One region of the Streptomyces monticola genome, then DNA from elsewhere that is predicted to be linked to it. Evidence: riboswitches for the same ligand, from Rfam matches in the RefSeq annotation. Region 1 holds a riboswitch; the other holds the start of a gene.
The links. A riboswitch is a leader RNA that binds a small molecule or an ion and turns the genes downstream of it on or off. The one in region 1 is predicted to bind glycine.

Region 1 (5,867 bases):
GCCCTGCGCCTGCTCGGCGGGCGCGAAGGGGTGGAGGGCACCGAACTCGGGCCAGGTGACGGCCTCCATCTCGGTGGTGGCATTGAGCTTCATCGTGCAGGAGCCCAGCGGGATCATGCCGCGGTCGAGCGCGTAGTCCCGGTCCGACAGCTTGCGCAGATAACGCAGCATCGCCGTCTCGGAGCGGTACTGGTGAAAGACCGGATGCGTCAGATACGCGTCGCCGCGCAGCAGCCCGCCGGGCAGCGTCTCGGCGGCGGTCACGTCCAGCGCCTCGATGTCGGCCTCGACACCGAAGGCCGCCCAGACCGCGGCCAGCTGGGCCCGCGCGGTGGTCTCGTCACAGGCGATCGCCACCCGGTCGGTGTCCACGAGGCGCAGATTCACGCCACCCTCACGGGCGGCGGCCACCACATCGGCGGCCTTGCCGGGCACCCGCACCGTCAGCGTGTCGAAGTAGGCGCCGTGCACGACCTCGACACCGCCGGCCTCCAGGCCCGCCGCCAGGATCGTGGCGTAGCGGTGGGTGCGCCGGGCGATGTCCTTCAGCCCCTGCGGCCCGTGGTACACGGCGTACATCCCGGCCATGACGGCAAGGAGTACCTGCGCGGTACAGATGTTGCTCGTCGCCTTCTCACGGCGGATGTGCTGCTCACGGGTCTGCAGCGCGAGGCGGTACGCCTGGTTCCCGTCCGCGTCGACCGAGACGCCGACGAGCCTTCCCGGCAGGCTGCGTGCGAACTTCTCGCGCACCGCCATGTATCCGGCGTGCGGCCCGCCGAAGCCCATCGGCACACCGAAGCGCTGCGTCGTACCCACCGCGATGTCCGCGCCAAGGTCGCCGGGCGAGGTCAGCAGCGTGAGCGCGAGCAGATCGGCAGAAACCGTGACGATCGCACCGAGTTCGTGCGCCTGCTCGATCACCGGCTTCAGATCACGTACGGCACCGGAGGCGCCCGGGTACTGAAGCAGCACACCGAAGACACCGCGCTCGGCGACGTCGGCCGGAATGCCCTGCGACAGATCGGCGACGACGACCTCGACGCCGGTCGGCTCGGCCCGCGTCTCGATCACGGCGATGGTCTGCGGCAGCGCGTCCGCGTCGATCAGGAACACACCGTCCTTGACCTTGCCGACCCGCCGGGACAGCGCCATGGCCTCGGCGGCCGCGGTGCCCTCGTCGAGCAGCGAGGCGCCGGAAGTGGGCAGTCCGGTCAGATCGGCCACAACGGTCTGGAAGTTGAGCAGCGCCTCCAGACGCCCCTGCGAGATCTCCGGCTGGTACGGGGTGTACGCGGTGTACCAGGCCGGGTTCTCCATGACGTTGCGCAGGATCACCGGCGGCGTGAAGGTGCCGTAGTAGCCGAGGCCGATCATCGGCGCGAGCACCTCGTTGCGGTCCGCCAACGAGCGCAGTTCGGCGAGGACTTCGGCCTCGGTGCGCTCCGCGGGCAGATCCAGTGCCTCGGCGCTCTTGATCACATCGGGCACCGCGGCCGCGGTGAGCTCATCGAGCGAGCCGTATCCGACCTGGGCCAGCATCTTGGCCCGGGCTTCGGCGTCGGGCCCGATGTGACGCTGCTCGAAGGGGATGCCACGCTCCAGCTGAGAGAGCGGAATGCGAGGGGCAGTCATTGCGGAGGCCTCCTGGTCGATACGACCTGCGAGGGGTACCACGGCGCGGGTACCCGGACGGCCTCCCCCTCTGTCATCTCAACCTGAGAGTTTCACCGGCACGCCCGCTCACTGGCGTCCCGGCTTTCACCGTCGGTGAGAGCGGGAGCCGTCGACGCCCGCCCTGCTTTCCAGAGTGACCTCGTCCGTGCGGTACAGGTGCCTGAGAGATTCCGGGGAGGATTTGCTCCTTCGGCGCCTCCGGACGTCAGCTTTGTCGACCGGAGAGCTCTCCCGCACGGGGTCAGCAGCCGCCTGCCAGCCTACCAGCGCATACCCCTGAGGAAGCCTGGAGAGCTGCCCGAGTAGGCCTCGAGTGGCCACCATCCGGATTGTGCTCTTTCGTAGTGATTACAGATGTGTTGCCGCAGTGACTGCGGATGTGTTGCGAGCTTCTGGAGGGACCGTGCAGACCGATGTGGACCCGCGAAGCCTGATCGGCCGCAAGGCGTTCGACAGCAAGGGCAACAAGCTCGGCACGGTGGACGAGGTCTATCTCGACGACGCCACAGGAGCCCCGGAGTGGGCGGCGATACGCACCGGCCTGTTCAGCCGGGACGCCTTCGTGCCCCTGGAGCCCAGCGAACTGGTCGACGGCACCCTCCGAGTCCCCTTCGAGCGCTCCCTGATCAAGGACGCCCCCGACTTCGGAGTGGGCCGCCATCTCTCCCCCGAGCAGGAACTGCAGCTCTACCACCACTACGGAATCGATATCGCAGCCCCCACAGACGCGCCGCCACCCGACCGCGATTTCGGCCGGATCGCAGGCAGGGACTACCCCGACGACGCCCCCTGACCCGCGTCCTCGCAGAGCAGCGGCGCCGCGGAAACCAGCGGCAAGGGCTCGGACCGCTCGAGCCGGGGATCGTCGGTTCTGAACGTACGCACCCGCCCCGGCGCCGATCCGGGCGTCTCAAACCGCACGGTGACCCGCCCCAGGCCACTGCCCTGCACCCACCCCGGGCCGTACTCGGCATGCCGCACATCGTGCCCCGCCAGCCAGCGACGCTCCGAGGCGGCCTCGGCGCCCTGCTCGGCCCCGTCCCCGCCCGACGGCTCCGCCCCGCCCTGCTCCTGCGCCGCGTCGCTCTCGGCCACGGCAGCGGCCGCCTCGGCACGCTGCGCCACCGCCGTCGCCTCAGCGGCCTCGGCGACCTGGGCCGCCTGCGCCGCCGCCTGCGCGAACAGATCCTCCTGTGTGAAGTCCGCGAGCCCCGAGACCCCCACCCCGAGCAGCCGCACACCGCCCGTGGTGTCCACGGACTCCAGCAGCCGGGCCGCGGCCTCCCGCACCACTCCCGGGTCGTCGGTGGGCCCCCGCAGCGTCTCCGACCTGGTCAGCGTCGAGAAGTCGTACCGCCTGACCTTCAGGACCACCGTCCGGCCCGAGTGCCCGCCGACCCGCAGCCGCTGCACGCACCGCTCGGCGAGCCGGTCCACCTCCAGACGGACCCGCACGCGGTCGTGGATGTCGATGTCGAAGGTGTCCTCCACCGACACCGATTTCGTGTCCCGCTCGGCCACCACGGGCCGCTCGTCGTGCGCGAGGGCCATCGCGTACAGATGCACCCCGTGCGCCTTCCCCAGCAGCCGTACGAGCTCGTCCTGCCCCGCTTCCGCGATCTCCGCGACCGTGGTGATCCCGGCGCGCCTCAGATGGTCGCCCGTCACCGGCCCGACCCCGGGCAGCGTCCGCACCGACATCGGCCCGAGCAGCTCGCGCTCCGTGCCCGGCTCGATCAGCACAAGACCATCGGGCTTGGCATCCTCCGACGCGATCTTCGCCAGCATCTTCGACGCGGCGAGCCCCACCGAGCCCGTAAGCCCGGTCACCGCGCGTATGTCCGCCCGCAGCCGCTCCCCCACCGCGCGCGCCGACCGCTCGTCCGAGGCCGCGCCGCCCGCCTCCAGGTCCACGAAGGCCTCATCCAGGCTCAGCGGCTCCACCAGCGGCGACAGCTCCCGCAGCAACGTCATGACCTGCTCGCTGATCTCGCGGTACAGGCCGAAGCGCGGCACCAGATAGGCGGCGTTCGGCGCCAGCCTGCGGGCCTGGCCCATCGGCATCGCCGAGTGCACTCCGAAGCGCCGTGCCTCATACGAAGCGGTGGCCACCACCCCACGCGGCCCGAGGCCGCCCACGACCACCGCTTTCCCGCGCAGACTGGGCTTGGCTGCCTGCTCCGCCGAGGCGAAGAAGGCATCCATGTCCAGATGCAGAATCGTGGGCGCCGATCTCACGAGACCGATGCTGCCCTACGGCACTGACAATCGGGCGCGATCAGCACTCGCCCATGCCGCGCTCCGCGCGCCCGCAGCTCACCCGGCGCGGTTGCGGCGCCGCGCGAGCTCATCGCCCGGGTGGTTGCCGACCAGCGTCTCACCGGTGTCGATCCGCTCCCCGTGCAGCTGGGACAGCGCGGCCTCCACATCCCGCCACACCACGCCCACGGCGATCCCGAAGATGCCCTGACCGCCCTGCAGCAGTTCGACGACCTCGGCGGGCGACGTGCACTCGTACACCGTCGCGCCATCGCTCATCAGCGTCATCCGCTCGAGATCCGCGAACCCGCGATCGCGCAGATGCTGCACCGTCGTGCGAATGTTCTGCAGCGAAACCCCGGTGTCGAGGAAACGCTTCACGATCTTCAGGACGACAACGTCGCGGAAGCTGTAGAGCCGCTGGCTCCCCGAGCCGTACGCCGCCCGCACACTCGGTTCCACAAGACCGGTGCGAGCCCAGTAGTCGAGCTGCCGATAGGTGATGCCGGCGGCCGCGCACGCGGTCGGGCCGCGATAGCCGACCCTGTCGGCCTGCGCTTCCCCGCCGTCCGCCGGACCGCGCTGCACAGAATGACCTGCAGTAGTGCCATGGAGCGGATACGGCCCGCTCTCCCCCAGACTCTGTCCGGGAGCTCCCCCAGCCGTACCGTCGCCGCTGCTTCTCACGCCGACCTCCGTCCTTGACCTGCCATCTCGACGGTAGGCAGTACCCATGAGCGCGTCAACGAACGCCACACTAGGCACGCCGAGTGATAATCACCCTGAGAGTGGTTTCCACCCCGCCACTGCCGGGAAAGGCTGGCCGAATGGTCCGGCCGGACAGCCCGGCCGACAGGTCACCGGACCGACAGCTCACTGGCTGTTGGTGCCGAAGTCTTCGGGCGAGATCTGGTCGAGGAACTCACGGAACTTCTCGACCTCGTCCTCCTGCTCGTCCGGGATGGCGATGCCCGCATCGTCGAGTACCCCGTCACTGCCGAAGATCGGCGTCCCGGTGCGCAGCGCAAGCGCTATGGCGTCGGAGGGGCGCGCGCTGACCTCGACCCCGCTGGCGAACACCAGCTCCGCGTAGAAGACACCTTCCCGCAGATCCGTGATCCGCACTTCCGTGAGCTCCTGCCCCACGGCCTCCAGCACGTCCTTGAACAGGTCGTGCGTCAGCGGTCTGGCAGGCGCCATCCCCTGCTGGGCGAAGGCGATAGCGGTTGCCTCCCCGGGACCGATCCAGATGGGGAGGTACCGATCGCCTCCCACTTCACGCAGGAGCACGATCGGTTGGTTGGAGGGCATTTCGACCCGGACACCGACGACGTCGAGCTCATTCACACAGCAACCCTAGGACGTGCCCGGCCGGTTTGGGTAGTCGGGCACCCTTCCGGTCAGTGCAGCCGGACTCGCAGCGCTGTCTGCACCAGCGCCGAATGCAGCCGCACCGTGAGGGTCGCGAGCTCCTTCGTACGCGCCTCCGCATGGGCCCTGGTCTGCGGATTGCGGTGCCGCCGCAGCGGTGCTACGACCTGGTCGACAAGCCCCGCCTCACGTTCGGCCGAGGCCCGCATGGCCCGCAGATGCCTCGGCTCGATCCCGAAACTTCCGAGCTGGGCGACGATTTTGGCAACTTGGACGGCCTCGATGTCGTACGCACCCTCGGCCGCCGGCGTGATCAGGCCGTACGACTCCCACTCCTCGAGATCCTCCTCACCGACCTCCGCGGCGGCAAGGAGCTCCGCGCGGCCGACCAGGGCGGCGGTGTGCGCCGCGACGTCGGAAAGTGCGTCAGGGCCGTCCTCAGGCCCCCTCTGGGGCCCCACGGACGGCAGCTGCGCCTGCTCACCGCGCGCCAGCGCGTCCAGGTGCTCCCGAATGACCTTGAGTGGCAGATAGTGATCCCGCTGCATCCGCAGCACCTG
Region 2 (5,867 bases), on a different contig from region 1:
TCACCGCTTCGAGGGTGGCCGTAGTAGGAACCGCAGAAAGGACTCCCACATGGCTCCGCGCAAGGCCGCCTCGCTCGTCATCACCGCGTCCCTCTGCGGCGCGCTGGTGCTCGGCGCGTCGGGAGCGGCCACCGCTGCCTCGCCCCGGCTGGCCCCCGGCGGCAGTGGTGCGGCGGGGCGGCCCGTCGTTCCCGAGACCGTGCAGGACCTGGAAGACCTGATGGTGGCGGTCGACGGGCTGTGGAAGTCGCCGCTGACCGCGCTCGGCGTCGTGGACGAGGGCGCTCTCGAGAAGATCCGCCACGAGATGGACAACGTGCTCGGGCCCGAGACGCCCGAGGGCCAGGGCCCGGACGACTGGCCCGTGGGCCCGGCCCGGATCGCCCTGAAGAAGGAGATCAACAACCTGGTGCAGGCCGCGTCCGATGGCAACTGGCTCGGGGTGATGGGCTCCCTGCCGGCCGTGGACAAGCTCGCCAAGGACCTCCTCAACGCGGTGGGCCTGACCAACTTCCTCAGCTCGCTGCCCGAACTGCCCGCTCCGACGACACCGCCGCCGGGCCTGCCGTGGCTCCCCACGCCTCCCCAGTGACCCGTGACTCCCCCTCCGCTTCACCACCCGCTCCACCTGCTCCACCCGCTCCACCCGCTCCACCTGCTTGACCCGCTCCACCTGCTTGACCCGCTCCACCTGCTTGACCGCTTGAACCGTCCCCCTGGCCCGCAGGGCCGCGTACATCCGTAAGAAAGGGAACCCCCGCCATGCGCGTCAGCCGAACCCTCACCGCTCTCGCCGTCTCCGTTGCCTTGTCGGCCGGCACGGTCGCCCTCAGCGCCGCACCTGCCGTCGCCGTCGAGAACGCCCGTCAGGCGGCCGTCTCCGTTCCGGTCGACGACGACCGCGCCCTGCGTGTGGAGCGCAGCTTCGACACCCTGTACTCCGTCCTGGACGAGCTGGCCGCGAACGGCGTGAACGGCACGTACGACGACACCGACCGCGCCGCGCTCAACGCCGCCGTCCAGGAAGTGCTCGCCGCGACCGAGGCCGCCGACCCGGAGCCGGAGGGCGAGGCGGCGAAGAAGAAGGACGACCCGACGAAGAAGATCAAGGCCGATCTGAAGGCCCAGGCGGACACGCTGATCAAGGCCGCCACGTCCCTGGACCTCGGCAAGCTGGTGATCTCCCTGCAGGCCATCCCGAAGCTCGCCGTCGACCTGCTGATCAATGTCGGACTCGGCAAGCTCACGGAAGGCCTGCCGGACGCGCCGAAGCTGCCGAACCCGGCCGACGCGGCCAAGCTCCCCGAGGCGCCGAAGGTGCCGGGCCTTCCGCAGCCCCCGGCCATCCCCGGGCTCCCGCAGCCCCCGGCCATCCCGGGCCTGCCGGTCCCCGGCCTGCCCAAGCTGCCGGGCATGTGAGCCCCGCCCTGTGAACGGGAACCCCGCGCCGGTGCAGGGCGCGGGGTTCCTTCATGTCCGCAGTCAGGTCCGCTGGTCGTGTCCGCAGTCAGGTCCGCAGTCGTACGCTCCCCGCGGGGCGCCGCCCACGGGGCCGCCTCAGTCCTCGAAGCCCAGGACCTGCAGGCCGTCCGCCGCCGAGCGGTCGAGCAGGACGGCGGAGGCGCAGCCCGCGGGGACGCGGCCGTTCTCCGCGTCGCGCACCAGGCTTCCGACCGCTCCGCGGTGCCGGGTGAAGGCGTAGCGCGAGACTCCGCGGCCGCGCTCCCGCTGGCCGGCGAGCGCGGTGCGCGGATCGACGTCGAGCAGCAGCAGATGCAGTCCGCGGCCGCGGCGCCTGGCCTCTCGGGCCAGCCAGCGGCGCACCCAGGCCTGCGTTCCGCAGTCGTGCACGACGACGCTCTCGCCTGAGCGCAGGGCGCGGCGCAGTGCGGCGTAGTGCGCGATACGGACCAGGGGGCGGTAGACGGCGTACGGCAAGAAGCGCGGCATGCGCCGGGCCCAGCGGTCCCTTGCGTCCTGGGAGTCCAGGCGGGGGGCGGCGACGGCCCGCTTGATCAGGGTGGTCTTGCCGCTGCCGGGCAGCCCGGAGACGACGACCAGGTCGCCCGCGCCGAAGCGGAGCCGGCGCGGTGTGCGCCCCTCGCGGGCCCTGAGATCGCGGACCACCGGCGCAGGACCCAGCGCCTCCCCGGCCGGAGCCCCCGGCTGTTCCGGCACCGTGACACCACTCGCCGTGGTCATCGCCGGATACGCGCTGGCCTTGTGCACCGTGATCGTCCTCCCCGTTCGGTCACGCGACTCTTCCCCGCCCACTGTAAAGAGACGGTAATGCGGCACAAGCGGATTACCCCTCTGACGGCTCGTGCAATGATGTGCGGGCCAACTCCATACCGGCCGCTTGAATCCGCGCGGGAGAGCTCCCAGTGATGCACTGGGGCGCCGAAGGAGCAAGTCCCTCCCTTGAATCTCTCAGGCCCAGTTACCGCGCGGGCGAGGCAGATCTGAAAAGCGAGCCGCGCCGCAGTGGCTCCACCCAAGGTGCAAGCCGGCATCCCGGCGAACCTCTCAGGTTGAACCCCCGGGTTCCGATGACAGATGGGGAGGACGCCCTCGCCAGTCATGCCCTGGGAGCCAGACACATGAGCCATTCCCCTCAAGCGCCGCGCCTGACCGCACTCGACGCGGTGCACCGTTCGCTCGGCGCGACCATGACCGACTTCGCGGGCTGGGACATGCCGCTGCGGTACGGAAGTGAGCGCGACGAGCACAACGCCGTACGCACCAAGGCCGGTCTCTTCGACCTCTCGCACATGGGCGAGATCACGGTGACCGGCCGCGGCGCCGCCGATCTGCTCGACTACGCCCTCGTCGGCAACATCGGCTCGGTCAAGACCGGCCGTGCCCGCTACACCATGATCTGCCGGGAGGACGGCGGGATCCTGGACGACCTGATCGTCTACCGCCTCGGCGACGACGAGACCCCCGAGTACATGGTCGTCGCCAACGCCTCCAACGCGCAGGTGGTCCTGGACGCGCTGACCGAGCGCGCGGCCGGCTTCGACGCGCAGGTGCGCGACGACCGTGACGCCTACGCGCTGCTCGCCGTGCAGGGCCCCAACTCCCCGGAGATCGTCAAGGCGTTGACGGACGCCGACCTCGACGGGCTGAAGTACTACGCGGGTCTGCCCGGCACGGTGGCGGGTGTCCAGGCCCTGATCGCCCGCACCGGCTACACCGGCGAGGACGGCTTCGAGCTGTTCCTCAAGCCCGAGCACGCCGAGCAGGTCTGGCAGCGGATCACCGAGGCGGGCGCGGAGTACGGCCTGACGCCGTGCGGGCTCTCCTGCCGCGACACCCTGCGCCTCGAGGCGGGCATGCCGCTGTACGGGCACGAGCTGTCCACCTCGCTCACGCCCTTCGACGCCGGACTCGGCCGGGTCGTGAAGTTCGAGAAGACCACCAACGACGGTGCCTTCGTGGGCCGTGCCGCCCTTGAGCGGGCCGCCGAGCGCGCGGAGCAGAACCCGCCGCGCAAGCTGGTCGGCCTGATCGCCGAGGGCCGCCGGGTGCCGCGCGCCGAGATGAACGTGGTCGCGGACGGCGCGGTCATCGGCGCGGTGACCTCCGGCGCCCCGTCGCCGACCCTGGGCAAGCCGATCGCGATGGCGTACGTGGACGCCGCGCACGCCGAGCCGGGCACCAAGGGCGTCGGCGTGGACATCCGCGGCACCCACGAGCCCTACGAGGTCGTCGCCCTGCCGTTCTACAAGCGGCAGAAGTGACCCTTACGGTCGGCCCCGCGTCTTTCTTGTTCCTCACCACTCCCCCGCGTACAGGAGAATTCAGCTCATGAGCAACCCACAGGAACTGCGCTACAGCAAGGAACACGAGTGGCTGTCGGCCGCCGCGGACGGCGTCTCGACGGTCGGCATCACGGAGCACGCGGCCAACGCCCTCGGCGATGTGGTCTTCGTGCAGCTTCCCGAGGTCGGCGACACGGTGACCGCGGGCGAGACCTGCGGCGAGCTGGAGTCGACAAAGTCGGTGAGCGAGCTCTACTCGCCGGTCTCCGGTGAGGTCACCGAGACCAACCAGGACGTCGTGGACGACCCGGCCCTGGTCAACTCGGCCCCGTTCACGGACGGTTGGCTGTTCAAGGTCAAGGTCTCGGAGGAGCCGGGTGACCTGCTCACCGCCGCCGAGTACACCGAGTTCTCCGGAAGCTGAGGGGCGCCGCAACCCATGTCTCTGCTCAACACCCCGCTGCACGAGCTCGACCCGGACGTGGCCGCCGCGGTCGACGCCGAGCTGCACCGCCAGCAGTCCACCCTCGAGATGATCGCCTCGGAGAACTTCGCTCCGGTCGCGGTCATGGAGGCCCAGGGCTCGGTCCTCACCAACAAGTACGCCGAGGGTTACCCGGGCCGCCGCTACTACGGCGGCTGTGAGCACGTCGATGTCGTCGAGCAGATCGCCATCGACCGCATCAAGGAGCTGTTCGGCGCCGAGGCCGCCAACGTCCAGCCGCACTCCGGTGCGCAGGCGAACGCGGCCGCGATGTTCGCGCTGCTCAAGCCGGGCGACACGATCATGGGCCTGAATCTCGCGCACGGCGGGCATCTGACCCACGGCATGAAGATCAACTTCTCCGGCAAGCTCTACAACGTGGTCGCGTACCACGTCGACGAGAAGACCGGTGAGGTCGACATGGACCAGGTCGAGCGCCTGGCCAAGGAATCGCAGCCGAAGCTGATCGTGGCCGGCTGGTCCGCGTACCCGCGTCAGCTGGACTTCGCCGCGTTCCGGCGGATCGCCGACGAGGTGGGCGCGTATCTGATGGTCGACATGGCGCACTTCGCCGGTCTGGTGGCGGCGGGTCTGCACCCGTCCCCCGTACCGCACGCGCATGTCGTCACCACGACCACGCACAAGACCCTCGGCGGACCGCGCGGCGGTGTGATCCTGTCGACGCAGGAGCTCGCCAAGAAGATCAACTCTGCGGTCTTCCCCGGGCAGCAGGGCGGCCCCCTGGAGCATGTGATCGCGGCCAAGGCGGTCTCCTTCAAGGTGGCGGCATCCGAGGAGTTCAAGGAGCGCCAGCAGCGCACGGTGGACGGCGCCCGGATCCTCGCCGAGCGGCTCGTCCAGGACGACGCGAAGGCCGTGGGCGTGGACGTGCTGTCCGGCGGCACGGACGTGCACCTCGTCCTGGTCGACCTGCGCAACTCCGAGCTCGACGGGCAGCAGGCCGAGGACCGCCTCCACGAGGTCGGCATCACGGTCAACCGCAACGCCGTCCCGAACGACCCGCGGCCGCCGATGGTGACCTCCGGTCTGCGTATCGGTACGCCGGCGCTGGCCACGCGCGGCTTCCAGGCGGAGGACTTCCGGGAGGTGGCGGATGTCATCGCGGAGGCGCTGAAGCCCTCCTACGACGCGGAGTCCTTGAAGGCCCGGGTTTCCGCCCTGGCCGCGAAGCACCCGCTGTACCCCTCGCTCTAAGAGCGTCCGGCGGCGGGGCCGGCGTCACGGGGCTCAGCCGCGAGGCAGGGTCCGCTCTGTGGTTGTCCACAGGGCGGGCCCTTTGCCATGACCAAGGGCCCCCACTTCCTGTCCGAATAGCCGATCTGGTCCAAAGAAACGGCAAATACGGTTTACGTAAGCCTTCGTTTCAAAGGACTGCACAGGACCAAGGACGGCGACCACCCATGGATATGAGTGCGGCGAACCGCAAGGGGCTCAGCCTCTTCGCGCTGATCATGATCGGCCTCGGCTCGATCTTCGGCTCCGGCTGGCTGTTCGGGGCCGGGCAGGCGGCCGCCGTCGCCGGGCCCGCCGCGATCGTCGCCTGGGTGATCGGCGCCGTCTTCATCGGCATGATCGCGATGTCGTACGCGGAGGTCGGG

Region 2: another riboswitch for glycine. It lies ahead of gcvT (glycine cleavage system aminomethyltransferase GcvT); the one in region 1 lies ahead of gcvP (aminomethyl-transferring glycine dehydrogenase).

The regions. Positions count from the first base shown of each region.
Region 1 is NZ_JBHTCF010000036.1:6,848-12,714, reverse strand. Features, by position in the region: gene gcvP (aminomethyl-transferring glycine dehydrogenase) at 1-1,635, opposite strand, end outside; glycine riboswitch at 1,816-1,921, opposite strand; gene ACFQVC_RS40745 (PRC-barrel domain-containing protein) at 2,081-2,470, shown strand; gene ACFQVC_RS40740 (DNA polymerase IV) at 2,449-3,915, opposite strand; gene ACFQVC_RS40735 (MerR family transcriptional regulator) at 3,994-4,623, opposite strand; gene ACFQVC_RS40730 (bifunctional nuclease family protein) at 4,810-5,283, opposite strand; gene ftsR (transcriptional regulator FtsR) at 5,337-5,867, opposite strand, start outside.
Region 2 is NZ_JBHTCF010000032.1:30,969-36,835, reverse strand. Features, by position in the region: gene ACFQVC_RS39900 (hypothetical protein) at 50-592, shown strand; gene ACFQVC_RS39895 (hypothetical protein) at 763-1,419, shown strand; gene ACFQVC_RS39890 (AAA family ATPase) at 1,558-2,235, opposite strand; glycine riboswitch at 2,361-2,456, shown strand; glycine riboswitch at 2,457-2,566, shown strand; gene gcvT (glycine cleavage system aminomethyltransferase GcvT) at 2,601-3,743, shown strand; gene gcvH (glycine cleavage system protein GcvH) at 3,811-4,188, shown strand; gene glyA (serine hydroxymethyltransferase) at 4,204-5,463, shown strand; gene ACFQVC_RS39870 (APC family permease) at 5,670-5,867, shown strand, end outside.